4 regions of the Halomonas sp. ATBC28 genome follow, and region 1 is predicted to be linked to each of the others. Evidence: predicted binding sites of a transcription regulator. Region 1 holds the regulator's gene; each other region holds the start of a gene.
What was found. The regulator sigma-54, encoded in region 1, starts transcription at its own class of promoters, with help from an activator protein. The targets are predictions, from matches to a motif close to TGGCACNNNNNTTGCTNT.
Positions count from the first base shown of each region.

Region 2: the regulator sigma-54 is predicted to act here: its motif matches at 6,481-6,498, upstream of E0L35_RS07445 (CmpA/NrtA family ABC transporter substrate-binding protein).
Region 3: the regulator sigma-54 is predicted to act here: its motif matches at 5,094-5,111, upstream of amt (ammonium transporter).
Region 4: the regulator sigma-54 is predicted to act here: its motif matches at 1,152-1,169, upstream of E0L35_RS19465 (MSMEG_0572/Sll0783 family nitrogen starvation response protein).

Region 1 covers NZ_VCQL01000006.1:161,109-168,605, forward strand. Annotated here, with positions in the region: gene tldD (metalloprotease TldD) at 1-854, shown strand, start outside; gene yjgA (ribosome biogenesis factor YjgA) at 906-1,427, opposite strand; gene pmbA (metalloprotease PmbA) at 1,551-2,891, shown strand; gene E0L35_RS08730 (HPr family phosphocarrier protein) at 2,908-3,177, opposite strand; gene rapZ (RNase adapter RapZ) at 3,223-4,155, opposite strand; gene E0L35_RS08740 (PTS sugar transporter subunit IIA) at 4,243-4,713, opposite strand; gene raiA (ribosome-associated translation inhibitor RaiA) at 4,718-5,026, opposite strand; gene E0L35_RS08750 (RNA polymerase factor sigma-54) at 5,124-6,539, opposite strand; gene lptB (LPS export ABC transporter ATP-binding protein) at 6,669-7,418, opposite strand; gene lptA (lipopolysaccharide transport periplasmic protein LptA) at 7,430-7,497, opposite strand, start outside.
Region 2 covers NZ_VCQL01000005.1:181,223-188,719, forward strand. Annotated here, with positions in the region: gene xylB (xylulokinase) at 1-773, shown strand, start outside; gene tal (transaldolase) at 794-1,747, shown strand; gene E0L35_RS07425 (fructosamine kinase family protein) at 1,840-2,682, shown strand; gene cynS (cyanase) at 2,686-3,126, opposite strand; gene E0L35_RS07435 (ABC transporter ATP-binding protein) at 3,119-4,078, opposite strand; gene ntrB (nitrate ABC transporter permease) at 4,121-4,981, opposite strand; gene E0L35_RS07445 (CmpA/NrtA family ABC transporter substrate-binding protein) at 4,983-6,395, opposite strand; gene E0L35_RS07450 (sigma 54-interacting transcriptional regulator) at 6,707-7,497, shown strand, end outside.
Region 3 covers NZ_VCQL01000016.1:82,258-89,754, reverse strand. Annotated here, with positions in the region: gene E0L35_RS18020 (folate-binding protein YgfZ) at 1-683, shown strand, start outside; gene E0L35_RS18015 (TatD family hydrolase) at 720-1,487, opposite strand; gene E0L35_RS18010 (peptide chain release factor 3) at 1,505-3,094, opposite strand; gene E0L35_RS18005 (putative motility protein) at 3,334-3,543, opposite strand; gene E0L35_RS18000 (FAD-dependent oxidoreductase) at 3,684-4,925, opposite strand; gene amt (ammonium transporter) at 5,239-7,497, shown strand, end outside.
Region 4 covers NZ_VCQL01000018.1:102,266-109,762, forward strand. Annotated here, with positions in the region: gene E0L35_RS19460 (PLP-dependent aminotransferase family protein) at 1-881, opposite strand, end outside; gene E0L35_RS19465 (MSMEG_0572/Sll0783 family nitrogen starvation response protein) at 1,241-1,723, shown strand; gene E0L35_RS19470 (Nit6803 family nitrilase) at 1,738-2,730, shown strand; gene E0L35_RS19475 (MSMEG_0568 family radical SAM protein) at 2,723-3,817, shown strand; gene E0L35_RS19480 (MSMEG_0567/Sll0786 family nitrogen starvation N-acetyltransferase) at 3,851-4,459, shown strand; gene E0L35_RS19485 (sll0787 family AIR synthase-like protein) at 4,456-5,457, shown strand; gene E0L35_RS19490 (MSMEG_0570 family nitrogen starvation response protein) at 5,460-5,744, shown strand; gene E0L35_RS19495 (MSMEG_0569 family flavin-dependent oxidoreductase) at 5,786-7,069, shown strand; gene ccoG (cytochrome c oxidase accessory protein CcoG) at 7,174-7,497, opposite strand, start outside.

The DNA.
Region 1 (7,497 bases):
GTCGTCGTGAGCGTGGCAGTGCGGGCGGCGGTGGCCGTTACTCCATGGCCAAGCTGCGCGATGACCAAGTTGCCGAGCAGTACGCCAAAGAGGCGGTGCGTCAGGCACTGGTCAACCTGGAAGCCGTCGATGCGCCCGCGGGGCAAATGCCTGTGGTGCTGGCGTCGGGGTGGCCGGGAATTTTGCTTCATGAAGCCGTCGGCCATGGTTTGGAAGGGGATTTCAACCGTAAGGGCAGTTCCGCTTTTGCTGGCAAAATGGGCGAGCGCGTGGCCGCAAAAGGCGTGACGATTGTCGATGATGCGACACTATCGGATTGCCGTGGCTCAATGAGCGTGGATGACGAGGGCACGCCGGGCCAATACACGCCGCTTATCGAAGACGGCATTTTGACCGGCTATATGCAGGACAAACTCAATGCCCGCTTAATGGGTATGGCTCCCACAGGCAATGCGCGACGCGAATCCTTTGCCCACCTGCCGATGCCGCGCATGACGAATACGGTCATGCTTGCGGGCCAAGATGAGCCCAGCGATATTATCAAAAGCGTTAAGCGCGGTATTTACGCGGTGAGCTTTGGGGGCGGGCAGGTGGATATCACCTCTGGCAAATTTGTGTTCTCTGCCAGCGAAGCCTACTTGATTGAAGACGGTAAGGTGACGGCGCCGGTGAAAGGCGCCACCTTGATTGGTAACGGGCCGGAAGCGATGCAGCGTGTTTCCATGATTGGCCATGATATGGCGCTGGATACCGGTATTGGCGTGTGTGGTAAAGAAGGGCAGGGCGTGCCGGTGGGTGTGGGCCAGCCCACCCTGAAATTGGATGAGCTGACCGTCGGCGGCACGCAGTCTTGATAGGCGGTCTTGAAAAGCCGTCTTAAAGAGGCTGCTTTTAAAGTGCGGTTTTTAAAGCGCTAAGGTTTCGCGCAGGTGTTTGAAGAGCTTGCGCGAGCTGGTCGGCGGTTTGCCCTGTTCGCGTTCCCGCTGGGCGTTGCGAATCAATTGACGCAGTGTCTGGCGATCGGCGTCGGGGTGCTCCGCCATAAACAGGTCAACTGCCGCATCGCCCTCGTCAATTAAGCGTTCCCGCCATTTTTCCAGTCGGTGGAACGCGTGGTCGCGCTGCTCTTGCTCCTGATCGATGGAGTCGAACACGGCTTGAATGGCGGTAAGATCCTCTTTACGGATCAGCTTACCGACATACTGCATATGGCGGCGGCGACCTTCATGGGAGCGAATACGCGAGGTTTCCTCGATAGCGCGTAGCATATCGTCAGAGAGGGGGAAACGGGCGCGTTCCGCCGGTCGCATGGCGATTAAGGTTTCCCCAAGTGCCTGTAAGGCATGCATTTCGCGTTTGAGTTGCGACTTGCTAGGGCGTTCTTCCTGTTCTTCTACTTCAACGGGATCGGGACGTTGCTTACGCATAGTGTGACTCACAGACAAGATTCGTGGCGGCATTATACCAGCTGCGAGTACAACATTGATTCGCCGATGACACTCTCTTGCAAGACTTTTGTTGAGAGGCATTCGGTTGAAATAGGAGGCCATATGGCACAGGCATTTGATGCATCCGCGCAGCAGTCGCTATTGACCGCGCGCGCCGAAGAGGCGTTAGCGCTGGCGAAGCGCTTGGGCGCGGATGCTGCCGAAGTAGGCGCAAGCGTCGATCAGGGTATAGGCGTTAGCGTACGCCTGGGCGAAGTTGAAACGGTTGAGTTATCCCGTGACCAAGGCATTGCCGTCACGCTATACGTGGGTCAACGTAAAGGCAGCGCTTCATCCACTGATGCCAGCAGTGCCTCGATCCAGGCAGCCGTAGAGAAAGCGCTGGCGATTGCCCGCTATACCGGCGAAGACCCGGCCGCAGGGCTGGCCGATGCCTCCCTTATGGCTACTGAGTTGCCCGATCTAAAAGTGCACTACCCCTGGGCGCTCACAACGGATGAGGCGATTGAGTTAGCGCTTGCCTGCGAGCAGGCGGGGCGAGACGTTGACGGCATCTCACAGTCAGATGGCGCGTCTCTCTCCAGTGGCGAAGGGGTGCGCGTTTACGCCAATAGCCACGGCTTTTTAGGTACCCAAAAGGGCAGTAGTCACTCTCTTTCTTGCATGCTGATTGCCCAAGACGCGAGCGGTATGCAGCGTGATTATGACTACACCTCTGCCCGTGACCCCAAGGCGCTACGTGACCCCGCTGAGGTGGGGCGCGAAGCCGCGATGCGTACGCTGCGCAGGCTAGGTGCTAAACGGCCGCCAACGGGCACCTTTCCGGTGCTGTTTGACCCATCGTTGGCCAGTGGCTTGATTGGCCACCTGCTCGGTGGGTTAGCCGGTGGTGCGCTTTACCGGCAGGCCTCGTTTTTGTGCGACCGGCTCGGTACACCATTGTTTCCCGACTGGTTTAGTCTCGAAGAGCGGCCAATGGAGATTGGCGCCACGGCAAGCTCACCGTTTGATGGCGAGGGCGTGCAAACGCGCAATAATCGCTTTATCGATCAGGGACGCATTGCCAGCTATATGCTCTCTTCTTACAGCGCTCGTCGTCTCGATATGCAAACCACGGGCAATGCCGGTGGGGCACGTAACGTGCGTTTAGCAACGCCACTGCAATCACGCGAAAGCTTGTTGCAAGAGATGGGGCGGGGTATTTGGGTGACTGAGTTGATGGGCCAAGGTGTCAACGGTGTGACCGGTGACTATTCCCGCGGTGCAGCAGGTTTTTGGGTCGAAAATGGAAAGGTGCAGTACCCGGTCGAAGAGTTCACCATTGCTGGAAACCTGGAGCGGATGTTTGCTGGCTTAGTAGGTATTGGCGATGACACTGATACCCGTGGCAGTGTTCACACGGGTAGCTGGTTGATTGATGCCATGACCGTGGCGGGGGACTAACAAGCCAAGCGGCGGCTTACTGATCCTCCTCAAAGCGGGCGTCGAACAGCGCTTGAATCGCTTCAAGCGCCTGTTCGGCGTCATCGCCTTCGGCGGTGATTCTAAGCTCGGTGCCACAAGGTGCGGCAAGCATCAGCAGTGACATGATATTGGCGGCGTCGGCGGCCTGTTGCTGTTTGTAAACGCGTATGTTTGCCGTGAACTGTTGGCCGCATTTGACCAGTTTTGTCGCCGCGCGAGCGTGTAGCCCGCGTTGATTGGTAAGTGTAAGTATGCGTTCTGGCACCCTGGTTCCTTTTCGCCGAGTGGTGTCATTAATGGATAGACGCGCTTAAGAGGTCTCTGGCCGCTCGTTAGGTGTGGAAGCGCTGACGAGGGGAGCGGCCAACTGTTCGCTTATGGTGTAGTGCAGACCCAGTTCGCGGTGGCGAAGTTGAACTTCGCCCATGCTAGGAGTCAATTTTTCCGCTAACTTCTCGGCCATATAGACCGAGCGGTGCTGGCCACCAGTACAGCCAATCGCGATAGTCATGTAGCTACGTTGGCTATTCTGGTAAGCGGGTAGCCAACGCTCTAGCCAGGCCAAGATGTCGTCGCTCATGGCATCAACAATCGGATAGCTGTTCAAAAAAGCCACGATTTCCGCGTCGCGGCCAGTGAACTGGCGCAGCGTTGGATCCCAGTACGGATTTGGCAGGCAGCGCACATCGAAGACCAGGTCGGCGTCTAACGGTACGCCGCGTTTATACCCAAACGATTCCAGCGTTAGCGTCAGCTTGTCGCGCCGCTGATGGGCTACTTGGTCGGTAATGCGACGGCGTAAATCGTGCACCGATAATCGTGATGTATCGATCAATAGATCGGCCAGATCGCGAATATCCTCTAGCGTCGTCTCTTCTTTATTGATCGCCTCTTCCAGCGTCATTTCGCTATCGCGGGTCAGCGGATGACGGCGACGCGTTGCTGAGTAACGCTCAAGCAGTATGCGCGCATCGGTGGTCAGGTAAATAACTTGAAAGTCGATTTTACGCTGGCGCAACTCGTCTAATAAAGAGGGCAGGCGCTCCAGAGCTCCCGGCAAATTGCGGGCATCAATACTCACCGCTAAATGTGCTCGGTCGCCCTGGTCACGCAGTTCATCCACCAACGACCCCAGCAACATAGCTGGGAGGTTATCAATCGCGTAGTAGCCAAGATCTTCCAGCGCTTGCAAGGCGATAGATTTACCTGACCCGGAGCGGCCGCTAATGATCACCAGTTGCATAGAGTCTCTCTTTGCTTTGATCAAGCTGCGTTGAGGGTGGTGAGCGGATAACCTGCTGTGATCTGCCCTGAACAGGGTTTCAGACCCTTAGGCCGCTGATTGCTCGCGAATTTTGGCGGTAATCAGCTCAAGCAGTTCGCGCTGGCTGGCTGCTTTACGCAGTTGCTGGCGCGTGTCCGCATCATTCATGATGGTCGCTACCTGACCCAGTAGTGAGAGATGCGTGTCATCTGCCTCTTCGGGTACCAACAGGACAAACACCAGATCTACCGGGTCGCCGTCGATAGCGTCAAAATCGATCGCTTCAGCCAGTTTCAAAAATCCAGCGATAGGGGCGTTGCAGTGGGGGCTACGCGCATGAGGAATAGCCACGCCGTTACCAATACCCGTACTACCTAAGCGCTCGCGGCCGATTAAACGGCTAAACACTTCTTGGCTGTCCAGGCTGGGGATATTTTGGGCGATAAAGGTGCTGTAAAACTCCAGCACCCTTTTTTTGCTGCCCCCGGGGACGTCGAACAGAACGCGTTCCGGGGGGAGTATGGTTTCCAACGTCATTGAATTAACGCACACCGGCGCCTTGGGCGCGAGCTTGTGCTTTTTCCTTGTGTTTAACGAGTTGACGGTCGATTTTGTCCGCTAGTGCGTCGATAGCGGCGTACATATCACTGTCTAGGGCTTCCGCATGTAAGTCAGCACCTGCGGCGTGCAGCGTACAGGCGGCCTGCTGGCGCTCTTTCTCCACTGATAAGGTGACTTGCACCGTAGTTATATTGTCGTAATGGCGCTCTACACGCTCAAGCTTCTCGTTGACATAGTCACGCAAGGCGTCAGTCAGTTCTACGTGATGACCAGTGATATTTACTTGCATTGACGTGCTCCTTATCCATCGGACTGTACTTCGATTGTAACCCTTTTTGCCGCGTTGCAAAGCCCTTGTCGAGAGTTTCCCTGAAACGTTAACGAAGTTAGCGCAAACGACGCCGTTCACTGGAAGAGGGAATGCCCATGGCTTCACGGTATTTCGCCACCGTACGACGCGCCACTTGAATCCCTCCTTCGCCTAATAGCGTCACTAAGCGGCTGTCTGAAAGCGGCTTGCCGGGCGGCTCCTCTTGAATCAGTTTCTTGAGTCGTGCACGGATGGCGGTGCTGGAGTGGCTGTCGCCATCTTGACCGCTCACCTGGCTTGAGAAAAAGTATTTGAGTTCAAACACACCACGGGGTGTATGGATATATTTTTGCGTCGTTACCCGTGAAATAGTCGACTCGTGCATCTCCACGGCTTCGGCAATGTCGGCCAGTATCAGTGGTTTCATGGCTTCTTCGCCGTGCTCTAAAAAGCCAATCTGGCGGGTAATGATCTCGCGACCAACACGCAGCAGCGTATCGTTTCGGCTAGAGAGGCTCTTGATCAACCAGCGCGCTTCCTGCAAGTGCTCTTTGAGAAACTGGTTGTCATCGCTTTTATCCGCACGCTTAATCAAGCTGGCGTAGTCGGGCTGAATGCGCAGCCGTGGCAGGGCCTCGGGGTTGAGCTCTAAATGCCAGCCTTCATTATCGTGGCGGACGACTAGATCGGGGGTGACATAGCTGTCATCGGTGTCGCCGTAGGCGCTGCCTGGGCGTGGGTCTAGGCTGCGAATAAGCAGGATGACATCGGCCAGCTGTTCGTCGTCGAGCCCTAGACGGCGTTTCAGCAGACGCATATCGTCTTTGCCAAGCGCTTCGAGAAACTGCCGCACCAAGCGGCGGGCGGGAACCAGCAGTGGCGTATCATCGGGGAGAGCGGCGAGCTGCAGCATCAAGCATTCACGCAAGTCACGGGCAAATATGCCGGTCGGCTCAAACTGCTGGAGCTTGAGTAGAATGGTTTCCACTTCGCGCTGGCTTAGCCCGTCAATGCCCTGGGCACGAAGCCCTTCACGGATGTCGTTGAGCGGCTGGGTCAGGTAGCCGTTGGCGTCTAGCGCGTCGATTAAACTTTCCGCGACAAGCTGCTCGCGAGCGCTAAAATCGGTCATGGCGAGTTGCCACAGCAGGTGGCCATGAAGGCTCTGCCCGGCTGCCTGGCGCTCAAAGTCGGGGCCTTCGCTGCTGCTGCCCCCCTGGCTTCCCATATCTTGATAGGTATCTGACCAGTCGCTATCTACCGAGAGCTCAGTAGGGATGCTCTCTGACCACTCTTCTTCCTTAGGCTCGCTGACAGCCTGTTCACTAAATTCATCTTCCTGCTCCAGCATGAGATTGGCATCGAGGGCCTGCTGAATTTCTTGACGAAGATCCAGCGTAGAGAGTTGCAGCAGCGCAATGGCCTGCTGCAACTGGGGCGTCATGGTCAGCTGTGTGCCGATACGCAGTTGGAGAGAAGCTTTCATGACCATCTGAGAACCACTCGTTAATCAGAATGCTCCACCCTAGTGCGAGTGAGTGCTTGGCGCAAGTGCAATAAGCATGCCATTGGTCGTAAAGTTGTTTTAAAGCGCTATTTAGGGGCAATTAAGGCAAAAACATTACAGGCGAAAATCGGCGCCCAAATACACATCCCTTACTTTTTGGTTGGTGAGAATCGAGGCGGGCGAGCCACTGGCGATGATTTGCCCATCGCCGACGATATAGGCGATATCGCAAATGTCTAGTGTTTCACGCACGTTGTGATCGGTGATCAGCACGCCGATATGGCGCTGTTTCAGTGCACGAATGATGGTTTTAATCTCACCTACCGAGATGGGGTCAACGCCCGCAAAAGGCTCATCGAGCAGAATAAAAGCGGGCTCTGTGGCTAGCGAGCGGGCTATTTCTACACGCCTGCGCTCGCCGCCCGAAAGGCTCATGCCCAGGTTGTCGCGAATATGGGTGATATGGAAGTCTTCGAGTAGCGCTTCCAGGCGCTGTTCGCGGTCGCTGCGGTTAAGCTCTTTGCGGGTCTCGAGTATCGCCATAATATTCTCGGCAACCGAGAGTTTGCGGAAAATAGACGCCTCTTGAGGTAGATAGCCAATCCCCGCGGCTGCGCGCTCGTGCATGGGGGCGCGCGTTAAATCCACATCGTCGATACCCACCTTGCCAGCGTCGGATTTGACCAGCCCAACAATCATATAAAATGAGGTGGTTTTGCCCGCGCCGTTGGGGCCCAAAAGGCCAACGACACTGCCTTGGGATATCTCCAGATTGATGTCTTTGACCACTCGGCGGCGTTTGTAGCTTTTAGCCAGGTGGTGGGCATAAAGGGTTTTGATCGGCGCAGTGTCAGCAGTGGCCACAGCTAGGCTCCCTATTGTTCAGGCTGAAGGGTCATGCGTATGCGCTGGGGCTCGCTGCCATCAACGTCAGAGCGCGCTT
Region 2 (7,497 bases), on a different contig from region 1:
CCGGCGGTGGTGACAATATGTTGGGCGCCATTGGCACCGGCAATATTACCCCGGGGCTCATCACGCTGAGTTTAGGCACCTCCGGCACCGTTTGTGCTTACTCGGCGATGCCTGTTGAGTGCGATAGCGCCATGGTCGCCAACTTCTGTTCCAGCACTGGCGGCTGGCTGCCGCTGATCTGCACTATGAACGTCACTTCGGCCACCACGCGGGTACGCGAGCTGTTTGGCTTGGATCTGGCCGCGTTTGGCGAGAAAGTGGCCAGTGCGCCGATAGGCGCCGAAGGCGTTACCGTATTACCGTTCTTCAACGGCGAGCGGGTGCCGATGCTGCCCGACGCCTCCGCGGACTTCCTTGGCCTGACCAGCCTGAATACCACCCAGGCTAATTTGTGTCGGGCCGTGGTGGAGGGGGCCACTTTCGGGCTACGCTATGGGCTGGAATTGTTGGGTGATTTAACCGCTGGAGCCAGCCAGATTCGTTTGATCGGTGGCGGCGCTAACAGCCCCGTATGGCGGCAGATGGTAGCGGATATTACCGGTACCCAAGTGATTTGCCCCGAGATAACCGATGCAGCGGCGCTTGGCGCGGCCATACAAGCGGCTTGGTGTGACCAGCGTTCAGAGGGCGTAACTCTGGAGGCTCTGTGTGAGCGGCTCGTCCATTTGGATGCCAAGTCGTTGGCCAACCCACAACCAGAAAATGTGGCCGCCTACCAACCGATTTATGCGCGATATTGCGCAGCACTTGAACAACGCCATGGCGGCGCTTAAAAGCATATCAAGGAGATTTTATGACCAGCCAGCTGCAACAGTTAAAGCAACATTCGCTTGTCGTCGCCGATACCGGTGATCTTGAGGCTATCCGTCGCTATCAGCCGCAGGATGCCACGACCAACCCCTCACTGTTGCTCAAGGCGTTTAGCTTGTCCGGTTACCAAGCGCTAATCGACGAAGAGCTGAGCAGCGTAAAAGCCTCTGGCGGCAACCGTGAAGAGCAGGTCAAACATGCCGTTGACCGCCTGGCGGTGGCCATGGGCAGCGAGATTTCCGCCGTTGTGCCGGGGCGTGTTTCCACCGAAGTGGCGGCTCGTTTGTCGTTTGATACCCAGGCCAGCATTGCCAAGGCCCACGAGTTAATCGAGCTGTACGATGCCCGCGGCGTGTCCCGCGACCGCGTGCTGATCAAACTGGCGTCTACCTGGGAAGGCATTCGTGCCGCCGAGGTGCTCGAACGCGAAGGTATTCAGTGCAACCTGACGCTGCTGTTCAGCGATGCCCAGGCCCAGGCGTGCTTTGATGCCGGGGTGTTTCTGATCTCACCCTTCGTAGGCCGCGTGACCGATTGGTACAAAAAAGAGACCGGCAACGATTACACGCCGGAAAATGACCCTGGCGTTAAGTTTGTGCAAGGCGTTTGCCAGCGTGCCAATCAGGGCGGTTACAACACTGTGGTAATGGGCGCAAGCTTCCGTAATACCGGGCAGGTACTTGCCCTGGCAGGCTGCCCGCGGTTGACCATTTCGCCTGCATTACTGGAAGAGCTGGATGCCACTGAAGGCAGCGTTGCTGCGCAAATTCAAGCCGGCGAAGGCAGCGGCAAGCCTACCGAGCCGCTCAGCGAAGCCGCCTTCCGCTGGGGCCATAATCAAGACGCCATGGCCAACGACAAGCTGGCCGATGGCATCCGCCGCTTCCATGATGACCAGCTGGAGCTGGAAAGCCTGATCGATAAGCGGTTAGGCTGAGAAATAAGCGAGTTCATAGCTTAAGCGCGTCAGGGTTAGGGTGCGCCCTAACCCTGACGCCGTGACACAATCGGGTACAGGGAGAAAGTCGTATGGATGCCACCCTGAGCCAACTGTTGGAATCTATCGAATTAACCCCCGTCGGCGATTTGCAGTCGCTTAGTGGGGGTGACATTGCTGCCGTTTATCGCCTGGAGACCCGGCAGGGGCCGGTGGTGATTAAGCACGACGACGCAGCGCGGTTGCGCGGTGAAGCCGCAGGCCTGCGTGCGTTGCGTGGCGCCTGTTCATCGCTGGTAGTGCCAGAGGTGTTAGGTTTGGCAGAAGGCTGGCTGGTCATTGAGTCATTGGACACCGTGCCCGGTGGGCCGAAGAGCGAAGCCGCGCTTGGCGAAGGGCTGCGCGGTTTGCATAGCGTAATTGGTGATGCCCACGGCTGGCATCAGGATAACGCCTGCGGGCTTACGCCCCAGCCGAACGCCTCGCTCAGCGATGGCCGAGCCTTTCAGCGCGAGCGCCGCTTACTCCCCCTTTGTGAAGCGTGCCTCCAGCGGGGGCTATTGAACGGCGAGCTGCGCAGTCGTATCGAGCGCTTGGCCCACGATTTGGAGAGTTGGTTGCCCGATGCACCGCCCAGCTTGCTGCACGGAGATTTGTGGTCAGGGAATGTGCTTTTCACTTCCAAAGGGCCGGCAATTATCGACCCAGCAGTATATCGCCACTACCCGGAAGTGGATGTGGCGATGCTGACGCTATTTGGCTCTCCAGGGGAGGCCTTTTTTAACGCCTACTGGAACGGCGACGCCCCGGCCGACTGGCCGAGGCGTGAAGCGTTGTTTCAGCTTTACCCGCTATTAAACCACCTGCTGCTGTTCGGTGCCGGTTACCGTTCGGCGGTTGAGCGCAGCGTAGCGAGGGTCGAGTCTTTCACTTGAGTCTTACCAAGACTTATAGGGCAAAAACTTGCCGTTCATGGTGAGCAGTACCCGGTCGCCTTTGGGGTCTTCGATTTTGTCGACCTCCATAGTGAAGTCGATGGCGCTCATGATGCCGTCACCAAATTTTTCTTGCACTACGTCTTTCAGGGTCTCGCCGTAAACACCAACGACTTCATACAGGCGGTAGATGAACGGGTCTTGGGGAATCGCTTCATCCCAGGCTTTGGTGGGGAAAGCTACCAAAGCATCGGCGACATTGCTCTCTACGCCCAAGGTATCGCAGAGTTTATGTGCTACATCTGGGCTGGCGCTGTTCATGCCGTAGCAGGCGGAGGCCACCCAAACCGGTGACATACCCACGGCTTTACCAATATCGTCCCAGCTCATTTTTTTACGCGCTTTAGCGGCGAGCAGGGTATGACGCATTTCGAGCTTATCCATGACGAATCTCCTTAGGGGTAAACTTCACTAGTTTTTCTTCATGACCAGCGGCTGGGGTTGCCTCTGGTGGGTGAGTGGGCGCATCAACCGCTGCGTCCAGGTTGACTGGGTTAATCGATGGTGGGTACCGCATGCCTTGGGGTTCATTTTCCTGAACGCGAAGGTCGCCTGATCGGTTAACCAGAAAGTCGACCAAATAATTGCGGATGGTATAGAAGTGGGGATGCTTAATGATCTCGGCGCGGTTACGCGGCCGAGGCAGGTCGATCTCCACCGCCTCTGCAATACGTGCCTCTGGGCCGTTGGTCATTAAGAAGATACGGTCTGCCAACAGGATCGCTTCATCCACATCGTGGGTAATCATGAACACCGTTTGCTGGTCTTGAGTCCAGATTTTGACCAGCTCGTCCTGAATAACGCCTCGGGTGAGCGCGTCTAACGCCCCAAACGGTTCATCCAGTAGCAGCAGCTTTGGCTTGGTGGCAAAGGCGCGGGCAATACTCACCCGCTGGCGCATGCCGCCGGAAAGCTGGGAAGGCTTGCGATCAACGACTTCTTTCAACCCCACCAGCTCCAGGTACTTCATGCTGTGCTCGGTGACTTCGCGCTCGCTCCAGTTTTTCCAGCGGGCACGAACCCCAAAGCGCACGTTTTCCAAGGTGGTGAGCCAGGGCAGCAGGCTGTAGTTCTGGAATACCACGCCGCGCTCAAGTCCTGGGCCATTAATCTCTTTGCCTTCCATTACCATGGAGCCATCGGAGAACTGATCCAGGCCTGCCAGGGCATTCATAATGGTCGACTTACCGCAGCCTGAGTGGCCAATGATGCAGACGAACTCACCCTTTTGCAGTTGAAAGCTAACGTTCTCAAATACCGTTAGTGGTGGTGCTGTTTTTGTAGCGCCAGGAAAGCGCTTGGCGGCCTGCTGCACTTCAACAAAAGCGTGACTCATAGTTAACTCCTCTCGGTTGCTCTTTGTGTTCGCTCTCTTACTCTATTCGGCGTAGGTCACAAAGCGCGTCACATAGGCCAGGGACATGTCCAGCAGCATGCCGACGACACCGATCATTAAGATGGAGAAGATCACACTGGTGAGATCCAAGTTGTTCCACTCATTCCACACGTAGTAGCCAATGCCGGTGCCGCCAACGAGCATTTCAGCGGCCACTATCACCAGCCAAGCAATACCGATGGAGATCCGCATACCGGTTAGAATGGTTGGCGCCGCGGCGGGCAGAATGACTTTGAACGCGGTTTTCAGCGACGAGAGTTCATGGGTACGGGCGACGTTGACCCAATCTTCTCTCACCCCGGCGACCCCGAATGCCGTATTGAGAAGCATGGGCCATATAGAGCAAATGAAGATGACGAAAATCGCTGAGGCTTCGGAATCCTGGATGATGAATAACGCCAATGGCATCCATGCCAGCGGCGAAATAGGGCGCAATACCTGAATATAGGGATTGAGCGCCTTATACATCAGTGGCGACATGCCAATCAGAAAGCCGAGTGGAATCGCAATGGCTGCTGCCAGCAGGTACCCCGTAAGCACACGATACAGAGAGTAGCCAAGCTGAATACCAATCCCCTTATCGTTAGGGCCCGCATCATAAAAAGGGTTGGATAACTCTTCCCAGGCACGAACCAAAACTTCAGAAGGAGGGGGAACCTTGGCGGTTTCATTAGCACCGGCCATTAGCTGTTCGTACTCGCTTAGCTCACCAGCTCCACCGGTCAGAAGGGGAACATGATTAAGGCCTTCCCATATACCCAGGCCTAGAACCAAAAGCACCACAGCGAGCACACTGGCGCGTACGTTGAGACTGAAATTCCACTCAGTAGTTGTGCGATCCATGTTAGCTCCTCCCGATTGCAAAGCTCTCGAGGTAGGCTTCGGGTTGCGTGTAGTCAAAGGTTTTACCCATGATTTGGTAATTACGCGCGTTCTGTTCGGGGGCGTCGTAGCCCAGCTCGCGCATTACTTCTCGGGCATCAGTGGCGAGGTAGACGTCTCTTGCTACCTGCTGATAATCCACGTCCCCTTCGATGTAGCCCCAGCGCTTCATTTGGGTAAGGATCCATACCGCCATTGACTCCCAGGGGAAGGGGTCGAAATCGATGCGGTCAGGCACTCGTTGAACCTCACCCAGGCCATCGGCAAAGGTGCCGGTCAGCACCTGTTCGATAACGGTTACCGGTTGGTTGAGGTAGTTAGTGGGCGCAATCGCCTCGGCGATCTCAGAACGGTTGGCTGGGTCTGATGAGTACTGGGTAGCGTCGATAATCGCCCTCAAGAGGGCGCCGTAGGTATTAGGGTTTTCACGCGCAAATTGTGCGCTAGTGGCAAAGGCGCAGCAGGGGTGTCCGTCCCAAATATCCTTGGTCAGAAGATGGATAAAGCCGATGCGTTCAAATACCGCCCGCTGATTAAAGGGGTCAGGTGACAAGAAGCCGTCGATATTGCCCGCCCGAAGGTTGGCCACCATCTCCGGCGGTGGAATGACTCGGATTTGAATGTCCTGATCAGGGTCAAGGCCATGCTCAGCCACGTAGTAGCGTAGTAAGAAATTATGCATGGAGTACTCAAAAGGTACGCCGAAGGTAAAGCCTTTCCATTGCTGAGGGTCGCGTTTATCTTGATGGTCGTTGTGCAGCACGATGGCTTGCCCATTGATGTTCTCAACGGCAGGCATGATGAAGTGTTCGGGGTTGGAGCCAGCACCAAGGGTCATAGCCAGTGGCATTGGGGTAAGCATGTGCGCCGCATCGTATTCGCGGTTCAGCGACTTGTCTCGAGCCACGGCCCAGCCAGCGGTCTTGATAACGGATACATCCAAGCCATAGCGCTCGTAGAAGCCCATGGGGTGCGCCATGATGATTGGTGTGGCGCAGGTGATGGGGACAAATCCGATATTAAGCTGGGTTTTCTCCAGGGGGCCTAAATTTTCTTTAATCGCTGCTTTAATGGCATCCATGGGAAGCAAACTTGCTAATGCTGCTGCGGCCGTGCCGCCGCCAATCAACTTCATAAATTGACGACGATGCATGTCGCTGTGGCCGAACATACCGCGAACCAAGGCACTCTCCACCATACGATCCATCATTGCTTCAGTATCGGTGGGCGCTGAAGAGGGACCTGCCTGGACAGGCGTAATGGTGGTGTTACCTGAAGGCTGGCAGTCGTGACAATCACAGTGCCGCCCATGAATGAGAGATTGACGGTGGTCGAACGGGTTGCCGAGACTGCTGTGGTCGTTGTTGTCTTTCATGGACGTTCACCTCACAGGAGCAAAAAAACAGATGGCTGCGCCGTCTTGGTGCGTAATGGTTTAAGCATGCGGCGCTAACAAAGGCATTGCGAATTGCGTGCCAGTTAGGGCTTATTATCTTTAAGTGTTTGTTTATTAATTTATTATTTTAATTTTTAAAACTTTGAGAGGGGGCCTTTAAAAGGCACGAAAAATCGTAAATAACGATATTTCGTTGTTTATTTAACGAAAACTCGTAAGTGGCGCGGGAATTGAAAGCTAAAGAGAAGGATCATCTCTAAACATTGAGGTAATAGCCAATGGTAGGGCGAGTGGCTGCGCAGACCGAAGCTTCAGCACTTATGGGTGAGTATTCACCGCTTGCAATGATTGTTGTCGACCCGATTGCAGATCAGCTGCTAGCGGCTAATCCCGCTGCCTGCGAATTGTTGTGTATTGAAAGTGCACTTTCCTTAACGTCACCGTTTAGCCATCGTTTGAGTGCTTCACTGCCGCTATGGGTGAGTTTTACCGATGAGACACTGGTGCAAAAAACGGCCTGGTCGGATGACCTGGTGATGCTAGACATGCTGCGCCAGCCTTACCGGGTAGAAGTCTACGCCCAGCATATCGAAGGCTCTTCGCAGCTGTTATTTACACTGATTGATCGCAATAAAGCCGAGCAGCGGCGTGCAAAAGCAGAGTTAGGACGCCAGCACCGCCAGGGCGAGGTGGGCTGGCAGCGTGTCGAGCAAGTTTTCGAGCAGATTGAGAAGCAGAACCAGCTAATTCTGGGCGCAGCAGGCGAGGGCATTTACGGTTTGGATGCCGAGGGCAAAACCACCTTTGTTAACCCCGCCGCTGAGCGCATTCTGGGCTGGAGTACTGAGGATATGGTGGGTCATGACGCGCACCTCATGTTCCACCATACCCACGCTGACGGCAGCCACTTTCCAGTGCAGCAGTGCCCTATTCATGCTTCGTTTAGCGACGGCCAGGTGCATCACGTTGATAACGAAGTGTTCTGGCATAAAAATGGTGAAGCGATTCCTGTTGAGTACACCAGCACGCCGATTTTCGAGATGGGTCGTTTGGTCGGGGCGGTGGTGCTATTTCGCGATAT
Region 3 (7,497 bases), on a different contig from region 1:
TTTACCGTGCTGAACTAACCAGCCAACGCGACCTAGTATTCATTGGTGCCAGCGATGAGGCCCAATCGCTTGCGAATCAGCTGGGCCTGACGCTAGCTGATCAAGTAGGCACCCATACCAGCAACGATCAGGCCTGCGCAATCCGCTACCCTGGTGAGACACCGCGCTGGCTATTGTGTTTCGCAAACGACAGCAAGGTCGATTTAGCGTCGGCTCAGGATGACCAAGCGGGCCGTAACGCTTGGCAGCTTGAGGATATTCGTAGCGGTTTGGCGTGGCTAACCGATACCCAACAGGATCACTTCCTGCCCCAAATGCTGAACTGGGAAGCGCTGGGCGGCATTAGCTTTAAAAAAGGCTGTTACACCGGCCAGGAAGTCGTCGCCCGAGCACACTTCCGTGGTCAGGTGAAAAAGCGCTTGATGCGTATTAGCTTAGAAGCCGACTCACTGCCCGCAGCAGGTGCTAGCGTGGTTAATAGTGACGATAAAGCGGTAGGTGAAGTGGTGGTCAGTGCGTTTAATCATCAAGGCGGCGTCGAATTACTGGCAGTCATGAGCACCAAAGTCGCCGAAGAAACTATGCAACTTTATTTAGATGGGGTGCCAGCTACCCTTCTCCCATTGCCCTATGCAATTGAGCGCGTTGACCCGGAACAGCTAGCGGTTAGCCTTAACGGCTAGGCTTTCTCTAGGGCTAGGCGTTTCTTGCTAGGTTATTTAGGTTGAAGGCAAGCCAAACAGCGTCGCGGCGGTATTACTGCTCTGAGCTGCGACCTGCTCCTCTGTTTGCCCGCGCAGTGCGGCAACAACGCTGCATACCTCAGCCACTCGACATGGCTCATTACGCATGCCCTGATAGCCGCTAAGCGGCATATCGGGGCTGTCGGTTTCCAGCACAAAGGCACCATCAGGTAGCGCCGCAACGGTTCGACGTAAGCGCTTGGCGCGCTCGTAGGTGACTACGCCACCCAATCCCAGCTTGAAACCCAAGTCGAGAAACTTGTTAGCTTGCTCAATGGAACCTGAGAAGGCGTGAATCAACCCCGCTTTGGGAAGCGCAAGCTGGCGAAGGCGCTTCGCGACCTTGTCATTGGCGTGGACGCAGTGAATCACCACTGGGAGTGCATGCTGTTTGGCCAATCTTAGCTGGACATCAAAGTAGTACCACTGAGCTTCAAGGGTATCGGTAAAACGACCATCAATACCGCACTCACCCACGGCAACCACTTCAGGATGCTCGCCAAGCAGAGAATCAAGCGCGTTAATATCCTCGGTTTGATGCTCATCGACAAAGTAAGGGTGTAACCCCAGGCATACCGCGGTATCCGATCGTGCGCCAAGCGCCAGCACCTGCTGCCAGCGGGTACGGGTAGTGCCCGGCACCACAAAGTGCGCCACACCCACTGCCTTGGCACTCTCAAACACCTCCGCTCGATCCTTATCAAACTGGGTAAAATCGAGATGACAGTGGGCATCAACCAGCATGGGACTACCTATACATGTTAGTGCTCACGGGTCGGCTGGAAGCGAATATCCGGCCAACGCTCCTGAGTCATCTGCAGGTTCACCCGGGTAGGCGCAATGTAGGTGAGATAACCACCACCATCGATCGCCAGGTTGGCACTGGCCTTGCGCTTGAACTCTTCCAGCTTTTTGGCATCTTCACAGTAGACCCAGCGAGCTGTCTGGACATTGACACCTTCATAGAGGCAGTCGACCTTGTACTCCTCCTTGAGACGGTGGGCGACCACATCGAACTGCAGGGTACCTACGGCGCCGAGAATCAGGTCGTTGTTGTCCATGGGCATAAAGACCTGGGTAGCGCCCTCTTCGGAGAGCTGCTGCAAGCCTTTTTGTAGCGCCTTCATTTTCAGCGGGTCTTTCAGCCGCACACGCTTAAAGAGTTCAGGCGCAAAGTGGGGTATGCCGGTAAAGCGCATATCTTCGCCCACGGTAAAGGTATCGCCGATCTGAATCGTGCCGTGATTATGCAGGCCAATAATATCGCCGGGCCAAGCCTCTTCTACCTGGGAGCGGTCGGAGGCCATAAAGGTCAAGGCGTCGGCAATCTTAACGTCCTTGCCGATACGCACATGGCGCATCTTCATGTTCTTTTCGTACTTACCCGAGCAGACGCGCAAAAAAGCGATGCGGTCGCGGTGATTGGGATCCATATTGGCCTGGATTTTAAACACGAAGCCGGTGAAGCGCTCATCATCAGATGTGACTACCCGCGTATCGGTTTCGTGGGCCTGGGGCGGCGGCGCGTACTCGACAAAACCGTCAAGCATTTCACGCACACCAAAGTTACCCATGGCGGTACCGAAATAGACCGGTGAAAGCTCCCCCCTCCGGTAAGCATCCAGATCAAACTCATGGGAGGCACCGCGCACCAGCTCGACTTCCATGCGCAGCTCTTCGGCCTGCTCTTCTCCAAGCACAGCATCCACTTCGGGATTATCCAAACCCTCAATGCGCTTATCCTCGGGAATGCGGCTACCCTGCCCCTGGGTATAAAGATGAATCACGTCGTTATAAAGGTGATAAACGCCCTTAAAGTGGCGACCCATGCCAATCGGCCAGGTCATCGGCGCACACTGGATATTCAGTACCGTTTCAACTTCATCCATCACCTCAATGGGATCACGGATATCGCGATCCATTTTGTTGATGAAAGTGAGGATCGGCGTGGTGCGCAGACGACACACTTCCATCAATTTAATGGTGCGATCCTCAACACCTTTGGCGCCGTCGATCACCATCAAGGCAGAGTCAACCGCCGTAAGCGTACGGTAGGTATCTTCAGAGAAGTCTTCGTGACCCGGTGTATCCAGCAGATTGACGATGCGGCCGCCGTAGGGGAACTGCATCACCGAGGTCGTTACCGAGATCCCCCGCTCCTGCTCCATCTTCATCCAGTCTGACGTTGCATGGCGATCGTTACGCTTGCTCTTCACCGAGCCGGCTAACTGGATGGCATTCCCAAATAGCAGCATTTTTTCGGTAATGGTGGTTTTACCGGCGTCGGGGTGCGAAATAATAGCGAATGTCCTGCGAAGCTCGGCTTCACGGGCTAATTGAGTCTCTTTCATTGTGCCTCTTCAAATATAGGGTCTCATTCGCAGCACTCACTCAGCAGCTTTCGCTAACTGGCCACCGCGCGTTGAGCCATGTCCATTGCGACAATTGTAACGCTTGGAGGCGGCTTTTGTCGCGGGTGGCGTCAAATGTGACGCTCTTGAAAAAGGCCAAAAAAAAACGCTGAACAAGTCAGCGTTTTAATCTTACAAAGTGGCACAAGGCCGATGTTAACCACCACCAAAGCCGGGGGCTAGGCGAAGGTATTTACCTGCGTACCTAGGGTGCCCTCTTTAGCTAAATCTGGCTGCGCGCCAGTATCGGCAGAGGCCATTATTTCAGTTACTTGATCAGCTTGCGTATCCAAAGCTTCTTTGAAAACCTGCATTTGAGCCTGTTCGGCGGTTTGCGCCTGATTCATATACAGCGATGCACTGACTGAACTGCTGATGCCTACATCCATATATCCACCTCATGGTGTGCAAATGTACTTATAAACTAGCAAAGCATTAGATCACGCGCAAAGATACCGTCTCTATTACTGGTGCTAGCGTCTATTACTATCGGCCTAACTCGCCTGATCATTAATAAATAAAGCGCTAGTTAGAACCTATCAGCACGAAATGGTGCCATATCGATGGCCGTGGGCTGCCCCTCCATCATATCCGCCATTAGATGACCAGTGGCGGGCCCCAGAGTGAACCCCTGATGGCCATGGCCAAAGGCAAGCCACAACCCTGGATGCCTTGGCGCAGGCCCAATCACTGGCTTCATATCGGGCAAACAGGGGCGCGCGCCTTTCCAAGGGGCGTCATCGCGTCGCTCGCCCAAGGGGAACACGCTGCGTGCCACTTTCTCGGCGGCGCCCAGTTGATTGACATCAGCAGGCGCATCCAAGCGATCCAGCTCAGCGCCGGTAGTCAAGCGAACCCCTGCGTTCATCGGCGCCAGCAGGTAGCCCACCTCGGCATCCATAACCCAGAAATTTAGCTTGGCTGGCGCTTGAGGCGCGTAGTGCATGTGGTAGCCACGTTTTACAAAGGTAGGAAAGTGGTAGCCCAATTCTTTTAGCCAGCTTCCCGCCCAGGGCCCTAGCGCCACGACGACGTCATCTACTTCTAACGCTTCAGCAGCGGTATTGACCTGCCAGCGATCACCCATTTGCTGAACCGACTTGATATCCGACTGCAAAATACGCCCGCCATCATTACTAAACGCTTGGGCGTAAGCCGCGACTAACCCACCTGGATCAGCAACCGTCCAGGGATCAAGCCAGTGAATTGCGCCGATAATGGTGTCACTCAAAGAGGGCTCTTTCTGCGCAAGAGCCGCCTTATCCAGTTGCTCAAACTGCACGCCATAAAGGCGCCGTGCTTCTTCGGCCTCGGTTATCCGCGCAGCAAGTTTTTCAGGCGTGCGATATAGCTCAAGCCATCCCTGCCTGCGCACCAAGTGCTCAGCGCCTGCGGCTTCAATCATCGGGCCGTGGGTTTTTAGCGAAAGCTGAATCAGTGAGGCGTATTCCGGCACGATTTTCTGGTAAGTCTTCGGCGCTGAGTTCATCCAGTAGCGCAATAGCGGGGAGGCGGCGTTGACCATACCCGTGGGGCGGTAACGAATATCTACCCGACGGTTAGGTAAAACGCTGAGGAGCGTTTTAACGTCGCGGGGAAAAGGGTAAGGCCTTACCGCTTCCCGCTGAATGATACCCGCATTGCCAAACGAGGTTTCGCGGCCAGGCTGAAGGCGATCTACTAGGGTCACCTCATGCCCACGCTGGCGCAGATGCCAGGCAATGCTGACACCGACCATGCCTGCTCCCAAAACTACCGTTTGACGCGCCATCTTGATGCACTCCCTTTTCAGCGTTTATGAACCACAATTGAAGATCTATAACTAATTGAAAAATATCACCAATCAATGCGCATTAACACAGTAGAAAACGCTATTTTATTTCTAAAAATCAGTAATTAATGCTGCCATTAGCGTTAAAAAGGATGACTTCACTATTAGCGGCATAACAATTGCTTAGTTTCTATTAGGAAACCTGAATAGCAGTCAGCTAGCACCGGTGCAACGGTTCCCCCTCCTTCCGCTTAAAACAAACAAAGCACCAAAAAGAAGCGCACTTGCACCAAAAGATACTAAGGAAAACACCATGCCTACCACGCTAAATTTGGACAGCTCGTTGCTCGATATGCTCTGGGTGCTCTGGGCCGCTGCTCTGGTATTTGTGATGCAAGCTGGCTTTCTCTGCCTGGAAGCGGGCACTACGCGCACCAAGAATGCTATCAACGTCGCTATGAAAAACGTAGCGGACTTTGCCATTGCCGTCAGTATTTTTTGGTTAGTCGGTTTTGGTCTCATGTTTGGCGACTCTCACCACGGCTTAATCGGCACAACGCTGTTTGGTTGGCAATTAGAAGCCTCCAGCCACTGGGTGATTACCGTTTTTATTTTCCAAGCAATGTTCTGCGCCACCGCCGCTACCATTGTGTCGGGCGCAGTGGCAGAACGTATGCCCTTTTTAGCCTATACCTGGACGGCCCTCTGGATAGCCTTGGTTATCTATCCGGTTTTTGGGCATTGGGCATGGGGCGGGCTTTTGGATGGCGCGGAAGGCTGGTTAGGGGCGCTAGGGTTTGTCGACTTTGCGGGCTCCACGGTCGTACATAGCGTAGGCGGTTGGGTCGCCCTGGCAGCGGTACTGTGTATTGGGCCACGCAGCGGACGCTTCAGCCACGGTAAACCACCTACTGCCTTCCCTTCAGGCAACTTACCCCTCGCCATGTTAGGCGCACTGTTTATGATCTTAGGCTGGTTTGGCTTTAACGGCGGTAGCACCCTGGCCGTTACCGAGCAAATACCCAGCATAATAGCCAATACTGTTTTGGGCGCCGTCGGCGGCATCCTTTCGGGCATGCTGATGGGGCTACGCACTCGGCGCTACGCCGACGTTATGTATGCGATTAATGGCGCCATTGCGGGCTTGGTCGCCGTCACCGCCAGCGCTCATGTGATCTCCTTATCGGCGGCATTTGGGCTGGGTGCGGTTAGTGGCGTACTGATGGTACTGACCAGCGAATGGCTGATAAGCAAACATATTGATGATGCAGTCAGCGCCATACCCTCGCACCTCGTCGCGGGCGTATGGGGTACGCTAGCACTGCCCTGGGTCGCTGACTTAACACTGATGGATAGTGGCTTGTCTCGATCCGCTCAGTTTGGCGTTCAGTTGATCGGCGTTGTGGTGTGCGGCGTTTGGAGCTTTGGCAGCGCATGGCTACTGTTCCGCATTACCCGGCGCTTCCTGCCCATACGCGTCTCACCTGAAGCAGAAAAGATGGGCCTCAATCTCGCCGAGCATGGCGCCAAAAATGAGTTGAACCAGTTGATTGAGCATATGCGCCAACATGAACAACAAGGTGATATGCGCCAGCGAATTGACGCCGACCCGTTTACCGAAGTGGGCGAAATAGCGGCGAGCTATAATCGCGTAACTGCTGCCCTTGAAAGCGCCGTTGGACATACCCGCGTGATGCTTCGCAATCTCCGCGATGGCGTGATTACCTGGCAGGCAGACGGCACCCTGACCAGCCTTAACCCTGGGGCGGAGCAACTCTTCGAGGTCGACGCCAAACAGATTATTGGCCAACCTGTCTCGCAGCTATTGCCAACCCGCTCCCTTAGCCCCGGAGCACGCCATGAAATTAAACGCCGCTGCGCAGATATGCAGGTACGCTACCTTGAAATACAAGTCAGCGAAGGAGCCAGCGGTTCCGCGTCAGAGCGCTCAGGGATGGTGCGCGATATTACCGAGCGCAAACAGCTGCAGGAGCAGTTAAACCGCGAACGCGACCTTGCCCGCACTACCCTGGCATCGATCGGTGATGGCGTCATTACCTGTGACGCTAGTGGCAACGTAACGTTTATCAATGCGGAAGCTAAGCGCTTGACCGGATGGACACTCGAAGAGGCCATGGATAAACCCATTTACGTGGTGTATCAATTACTCGATGAAGCCAGTGGCCAACCGCTAAACAACCCAGCCCGGCAAGTTCTCACCCAACTAACTCCGGTTCACTCCACCGAGCACTGCCTACTGGTCAATCGTGATCACTCGCATACCCCCATCCAACACAGCGCTTCACCAATACGTTCGCGCAGCGGCATTACCTTAGGTGCAGTGGTCGTTTTTCAAGATGTTAGCCTCACTCGCCAGCTGACCGAACAGCTGAGCTATCAGGTCAGCCATGACAACCTAACCGACCTGCTCAACCGCCGCGCCTTCGAATCAGCACTGACTGCACTACTTAATCGCGACGATGGCCACCATGTGCTGTGTTACCTGGATCTCGATCAGTTCAAAATCGTCAATGACACCTGCGGCCATCTCGCTGGAGATGAGTTGCTGCGT
Region 4 (7,497 bases), on a different contig from region 1:
GTGAGCTCAGGGGCCAAGTTAGCAATAGGGACGACCTTCTCTTCGCTGAGCATGGTGTAAGCATCATCTTCAATAATCGGGATGCTATAGCGTAAGGCAACATCGGCCAAAGCTTCACGACGCCCCAAGGGAATAGTCGTCGTCGTGGGGTTTTGGATGGTGGGATTAATGTACAAAACGGCCACTTGCCCCTGTTTACAGATATCCTCGAAGGAGCGAACAAGGGGGCCATCGGAGTCACGCTCCAATGAATGCAGGGTCAGCCCGAGCTGAGCCGCAATAGCCTTTAGGCCAGGGTAGACCAAGCTTTCGACACAGATTAGCTGACCTGGGACTACCAACTGCATCAGCAACCCAACCAGGCCGCTGTGAATACCGGGGCATATCAAGACCTGTTCCAGTGTCGTGTTGTCCAGCCGCCGATCCAGCCATTGGAGCGCAGCCACACGGTCATGATGGCTGCCACCAAAGGTTTGATAACGCAGCAGTGAGTAAAGATCACGCTGGGCCAACACCGAGATAGCGCTATCGCGTACTCGTTCAATCAACGTCGGTATCGCGGGCTCAATCATTAGGTTCATGGTCATCTCATAACCACTGCTCGGCTTCACTGACACTGCCTTACCTTTAATAAAAGTGCCCGAGCCCGGATGCGAGTCAATCAAACCACGCAGCTTAGCTTCATTATAGGCACGCGCCGCCGTCGTGTAATTGATACTCAAAGCCCCCGCCAGTTCTCTCAGCGGGGGCAGTCGCTCGCGGGGCTGCAGCCGACCACTACCGATATCTTCAGCAATCAATTCAGCGACCAGACGATAAGCTGGCTGGCTGACCTCCTTGTCTAAACGTTTTCGCCAGCGTTCCAGCTCAGATGTATGCATATCTTCCCCGTCGTTAAATAAACATTGTTACCTACCCTTCTTATCGCCCAAAACTTATCACTGATGGACTAAAGATTGCACAAATAAAAAATTGATTGCATATGTACTTAATGGTGCAAAACATACTTTTAGTGCACAAATAAGGTGAAAAAAACAGTTTTTTTGAAATATTAGCCTTTTATTATTTTTTTAGCTTAAAAATTTGGTCAATTTTTAAGCTTAGAGCGACCTACATGATCGACAATTGATTGGATCAATAAGCATATCAATTGGCACGTCGATTGCTCCGTATTGATCGTACCGCTTGTGTAAGCACGGCGGTTAACGACTCTCCCACTCGCAATAAACGGAGCTTAGACATGCCTACAGTGACGCAACCACTCAACAAGAAAGGCGATTTTCTGGTCGACTACGAAGAGAAGGTTTTTGAAGACGTAAAAGCGAAACCAGGCGAAAAAGCCCTGGTAACTTTTCATACGGTTGCCTTTGAGGGGTCGATCGGCTTCGTGAATATGCTGCAAGCAACGCGCTTGCTGCGTAAAGGCTTTGAAACCTCCATCTTACTGTATGGCCCTGGCGTCACTTTGGGTGTCCAGCGTGGCTTCCCGACCCTGGGCGATGAAGCGTTTCCCGGCCACATGAATTTCAACAATCAGTTGACCAAGTTTATGGCCGAGGGAGGCAAGGTCTACGCCTGCCGCTTTGCTCTTCAAGCACTCTATGGTCATGGCGAACCGTCACTCATTGAGGGCATCCGCGCGATCAATCCACTGGATGTGCTTGACCTTAAGCTGCTTCACGTGCGCGACGATGCACTGATCATTGATACCTGGACGGTCTAAGGGGAGCAGCGGCCATGGCACAAGCAAACATGACAGAAACCACCATAGTGCGGGCCGCTGCCGCTCAGCTTTCTCCCGATCTTGAGAGTGTTGGCGGCACGCTGGTCAAGGTACTGGATGCAATCGACGAAGCGGCCAGCAAGGGGGCTGAGCTGATCGTGTTCCCCGAAACCTTCGTTCCCTACTATCCGTACTTTTCATTTGTCTACCCCGCCGTGGCCTGTGGCGCCGAGCACTTACGGCTGTATGAACAGGCCGTGGTGGTACCAGGCCCAATCACTGATGCTGTCGCTGAGCGCGCTCGCACCCTGGGCATCGTCGTCGTGCTTGGCGTTAATGAGCGTGATCATGGCACCCTCTACAATACTCAACTGATCTTTGATAGCGACGGGCGTCTGTTGCTGAAACGCCGCAAGCTCATGCCGACCTACCACGAACGCATGATTTGGGGCCAGGGCGATGCCTCGGGCTTGAAGGTGGTGGATAGCGCCGTGGGCCGTGTTGGCGCCCTGGCCTGCTGGGAGCACTACAATCCGTTGGCACGTTATGCCCTGATGACCCAGCACGAGCAGATCCACTGCAGCCAGTTTCCTGGCTCGCTGGTCGGCCCAGTCTTTGCGGATCAAATTGAGGTAACCATCCGTCATCACGCCCTTGAAGCGGGCTGTTTCGTGGTTAACGCCACCGGCTGGCTAACCGACTCCCAAATCGAATCCATTACCCCCGACACCACGCTACAACGTGCTCTGCGTGATGGCTGTAACACCGCCATTATCTCGCCAGAAGGTAAGCACTTGGCCGAGCCGCTGCGCAAAGGAGAAGGCATCGTCATTGCCGACCTGGATTTCGCCCTGATTACCAAGCGTAAGCGAATGATGGATTCGGTGGGCCACTATGCGCGCCCTGAACTGTTGAGCTTAGCCATTAACGATATGCCCGCCCACTGCTGCCAGCCACTGGCCACTTCCGCTCAGAGCCATAATGCCCAAGGAGATGAAGATGAGTAAGCTCGCCGATCGCTCACGCTTGTTCACCGAACTTCAAACCCATGGCGTACGCCTGCAGGATGCATCACAAGAGCATGTCAGCCGACGGGGCGGCGCTGGCCCTTCTGACCATCAGGCAATAACCATCGATGGAATCACTATGATGGTGCCCGTCTATACCCAGTCGGCATGGCGTTCACCGTTTAGCGTAGTGTCAGGTGATGAAGGGCATAGGCTGACTGAAAACACGATTCCTATGGCCGATATTACCTTTGCAGATACGCCCCACTTCTACGACCTGCAAACCGCTGACGGCGTCCCCTACACGCATATCGCCACCTTGCATAGCCGCGATGTACTGGCCACGACGGTACTGCAAACATGCATCCGCTATGAGAGCAGGCGCAAAGCCTGCAAATTCTGCTCGATTGGTCAATCACTCCAAGCCGGGCGCACCATTGCGCATAAGTCCCCAGACCAACTGGCCGAGGTGGCTAAGGCCGCTGTCGAGCTCGACGGTGTCAAACATATGGTCATGACTACCGGAACGCCAGCCACGTCTGACCGAGGAGCCAGCGTCCTTTGCGAAAGTGCCAGGGCCATCAAAGCGGCCGTGGATCTTCCGCTGCAAGGGCAGTGCGAACCACCGAAGGATCCCGTTTGGTATGCCCGCATGAAGGAAGCTGGCATTGACAGCCTGGGCATGCATCTCGAAGTGGTCACACCTTCGCTAAGAAAAACGCTAATGCCAGGCAAGGCAGAGGTTGGCATCGAAGAGTATATGCAGGCGTTTCGCGATGCTGTTGACGTCTTTGGCCGCGGGCAAGTCAGCACTTATATTCTTGCTGGGCTCGGGGATACCCGCGAGGCCATTCTGGAAACCTGCCAACACCTAATCGAAATCGGCGTTTATCCCTTTGTAGTGCCGTTCGTGCCGATTAACGGCACGCCATTAGAAGATCATAAGCCGCCCAGCGCCGACTTTATGGAGTCGATCCTGGCGCCGTTGGGCAGACGTCTCAAGCTCGCAGCGTTGCGCTCTATCGATATCAAAGCGGGCTGCGGGCGTTGCGGTGCCTGTTCAACGTTGTCTGAGTACGAGCGCTAACAGCACGCGAAACGCTTAATAGAGGAGTGCCCGATGATGTCAACATCCGACGCCTATTCGGCCTATTCCAACTACCGGATCAAGTGGGCGAGCCTGCCTTGGGAAACCGATGAAGCAATGGCATTGCGGCGGCGCGTTTTCTGCGATGAGCAGGCAATATTTGATCAGGACGACCGAGATGCCATCGATGACTCAGCCCACCTACTCGTCGCTTTAGGGTGCACAGGAGGATGGTATGAGCAAGTGGTGGGGACAGTGCGTATTCACGAATCAGAACCTGGACTCTGGCATGGTTCGCGTCTTGCTGTTGACCCAGCCTTCCGCGCCCAAGGCCGCCTAGGCTCCACGCTGATTCGGCTGGCCGTCTCCAGCGCTCATGCATTGGGCTGCCAACGCTTTTTGGCCCGGGTACAGGCCCAGAATGAGGCTCTTTTTCAACAGCTGCACTGGCGAAGCATTGGCAAGGAGCTAATCCTTGATCGACCTCATGTGGTAATGGAGGCCGACCTTACCCACTACCCCCCTTGCCACTCTCCTCTTAGCGGCTTTGTTGTGCCTGGGCGTCAACGCCAACCTCTCGCTGAGCTGGCGCCTGGGCTGCTTAAGATCCTTTCAGCCCCCGCACTGAGACAAGCATCATGAGCCAAAAGCAACGACTCGACCTAACAGAACTGCTCCAGAAAGTGCACGACTATAGTGGTCTTGCCCATAAGGCCGATATCGCGCGGATCGCTCCCAACCTGACAGCACTGCCCGATGGCTGGCATCCCAACGGCGACGATACCGCGGCCATTCCCAGCGGCGAAAGCTACACACTGTTGGCGATGGAAGGGCTACTTACCGCCTTCGTCGCCGAGGATCCTTGGTTTGCTGGCTGGTGTTCGGTGATGGTTAACGTCAGTGATATCGCCGCAATGGGCGGGCGGCCCCAGGCAATCGTCAATGCTCTATGGAGCCATGACCCAGAAAGCGCTGAACTAATTGCCAAAGGCATGCGTGAGGCCGCCGACACCTTCCGCATTCCCATCGTCGGTGGCCACACCAACCTTCGCTCCAATCAGCCGCAATTGGCGGTCGGCATCCTGGGTCGAGCCCAATGCCTGCTGAGCAGTTTTGCGGCGCGGCCTGGGCAGCTATTAGTGGCGGCTATCGACCTGCGCGGCGCCTATCAAGCGCCCTATCTGAATTGGAACGCGGCCACAACGGCGCCCGCTGAGCGTTTGCGTGGCGACATCGAACTACTTCCCTGTATTGCTGAAGCGGGCTTGGCTATCGCCGCTAAAGATATTAGTCAGGCCGGTCTCCTCGGTACCACCTTAATGCTCATGGAGAGCGCTGATGTAGGCGTGAGTATTAACCTTGACGCTATCCCGAAACCCGAGAAAGTCACTTGGGAAGACTGGTTATGCACCTTCCCTAGCTTCGGTTACCTGCTCACCACGGATAATGAGCACCTTCCCATGCTGCTAGAGCGCTTCCGTGCCCGTGGCATCGCCGCCGCGCAGATCGGCGAGATCGTTTCCTCACCTCAGCTCTGGGTAGAAACCGACAATGATCGCCAGTTGTTCCATGACCTTGCAACGACTCCATTAACCGGACTGAGTCGTCCCCAAATGCCCATTCCCCAACAGGAGCTTTGAGCATGCCAGCCATACACTTCCACGTTCGCTGGCCAGACGGCAGCGAAGACCAGTGTTACTCACCCTCCACCGTTTTAAAGGAGTACTTCCAGGTCGGCGAGCGTCTCAGCGTCGATGCTTTTGTGGAACGCGCCGACATAGCCCTAGAGGCGGCCAGCCAGCGCGTCGAACAAAAATTCGGCTTCTTCTGCTCCAGTGCCATGGATCAGTCGACGGCTATCAAGGCCAAAGCCCAGCAGTTTGGCAATAATCCGCAGGACATGGTCGAAATTATCCGCATCGACTAGCCCATCAAACATCTCATCAATCGTTGCAAAGAGAGAGCGATATGAAAGACCTACGTAAGCACTATTCTGCCATTATCATCGGTGGCGGTCAGGCGGGGCTATCCGTCAGCCACTACCTTCAACAACAGGCAATCGGCCATCTCGTTATAGAGAAACACAGCTTAATGCATAGCTGGCAGACAGCGCGTTGGGATTCATTCACCTTAGTGACGCCGAATTGGCAGTGCCAGCTACCCGATCATCCCTACGACGGGGATGATCCTAAAGGCTTTATGAAACGAGACGACGTCGTCGCTTACCTTGACCGCTTTGCCACCAAGGTTCAGCCTCCCGCCCTCGAAGGCGTTGCCGTTAATCGCGTCAGTCTGAATAGCAACGGGAAGTACGCAGTGAAGAGTTCCGCGGGTGAGTTTAGCGCGGATCAGATCGTGGTGGCCTCCGGCGGTTATCATCTCCCTATCATTCCACGTATGGCAGAGCGATTGCCCGATCGGTTGTTCCAGCTACATTCCGCGGAATACCGAAGCCCTGAACAGTTACCCGAGGGGGCGGTGTTGGTGGTGGGCTCCGGCCAATCTGGCGCCCAGATTGCCGAAGACCTGCACATTGCTGGGCGAAAAGTCTTCCTCGCCACTGGTGATGCCCCGCGCGTGGCGCGTCAATATCGCGGCAAAGATGTTGTCGAATGGCTTGATGAAATGGGCTACTACGAGATGTCGGTCGATCAGCACCCATTACGTGAGGGAGTAAGAGATAACACCAACCACTATGTCACAGGACGTGACGGGGGCCGGGAGATCGACCTGCGCAAGTTCGCTCTCGAAGGTATGGAGCTATTCGGGCTATTAGAAGAGTACCGCAATGGGGACTTTATCTTTCGCGATAATTTGCAAGCCAACCTCGATCATGCCGACAGTGTTTACTGCAACATAAACCAGCGAATTGATGCCTATATCGCCTCCCAGGGTATCGAGGCCCCACCAGCGTCCGAGTACACGCCATGCTGGGAACCGAACCAAGAGCGTTCCGAGCTAAATCTGGTCGACGCAGGGATTAGCGCCGTTATCTGGTGCATCGGCTTTCGCCCTGACTTTCACTGGCTTGATGCTTCGGTATTCAATGGTCAGGGCCATCCCATACACAAACGCGGTGTCACCCAACAGCCCGGCCTCTACTTTATTGGCCTGCCATGGCTGCATACCTGGGGCTCTGGAAGGTTCTCTGGGGTGGCGGCTGACGCTGAATACTTGGTTGAACGCATCAAAGCTTATCAGCGACAACAGGATGCGGCGTTACAACCGCTCTCGGAGCAAGCGTCAGCCTGACGCGGTTCACACTAGCCATTGGGCTGCTATCAGAGTGTTACTGCATCGTTACTCGCTTTGATCGCAGGTTTTTTCGCTTTTTAGATCGTGGCTACCCGTACCCACTACTCCCCTGAAGGCCCCAGGAAACGTGTTTCACTGACCTTCGTGATGGAAGGGTTATCTAATGCGATAAAGCGCAGTTCGATGGGATGGCTAGGTTGTGAAAGATTGTCCGCATCGGCGGTGAGTGCTAGACGCAGGCTGCGTGTTTCAAACGCCGCCACCTCTAAGGTATCCACTCCCTGCAGACGAAGCCCTGGCAACCCCGAGGCTGATACCGCGTAATGATGGGTTTGGCCATCTTGATTGCGCAGCGTCACGTTGTAGTAATTGATAATGCGACCCTCTACCGTGCTTTCAAACAATGCCTGACGGTCGCGGGCAAT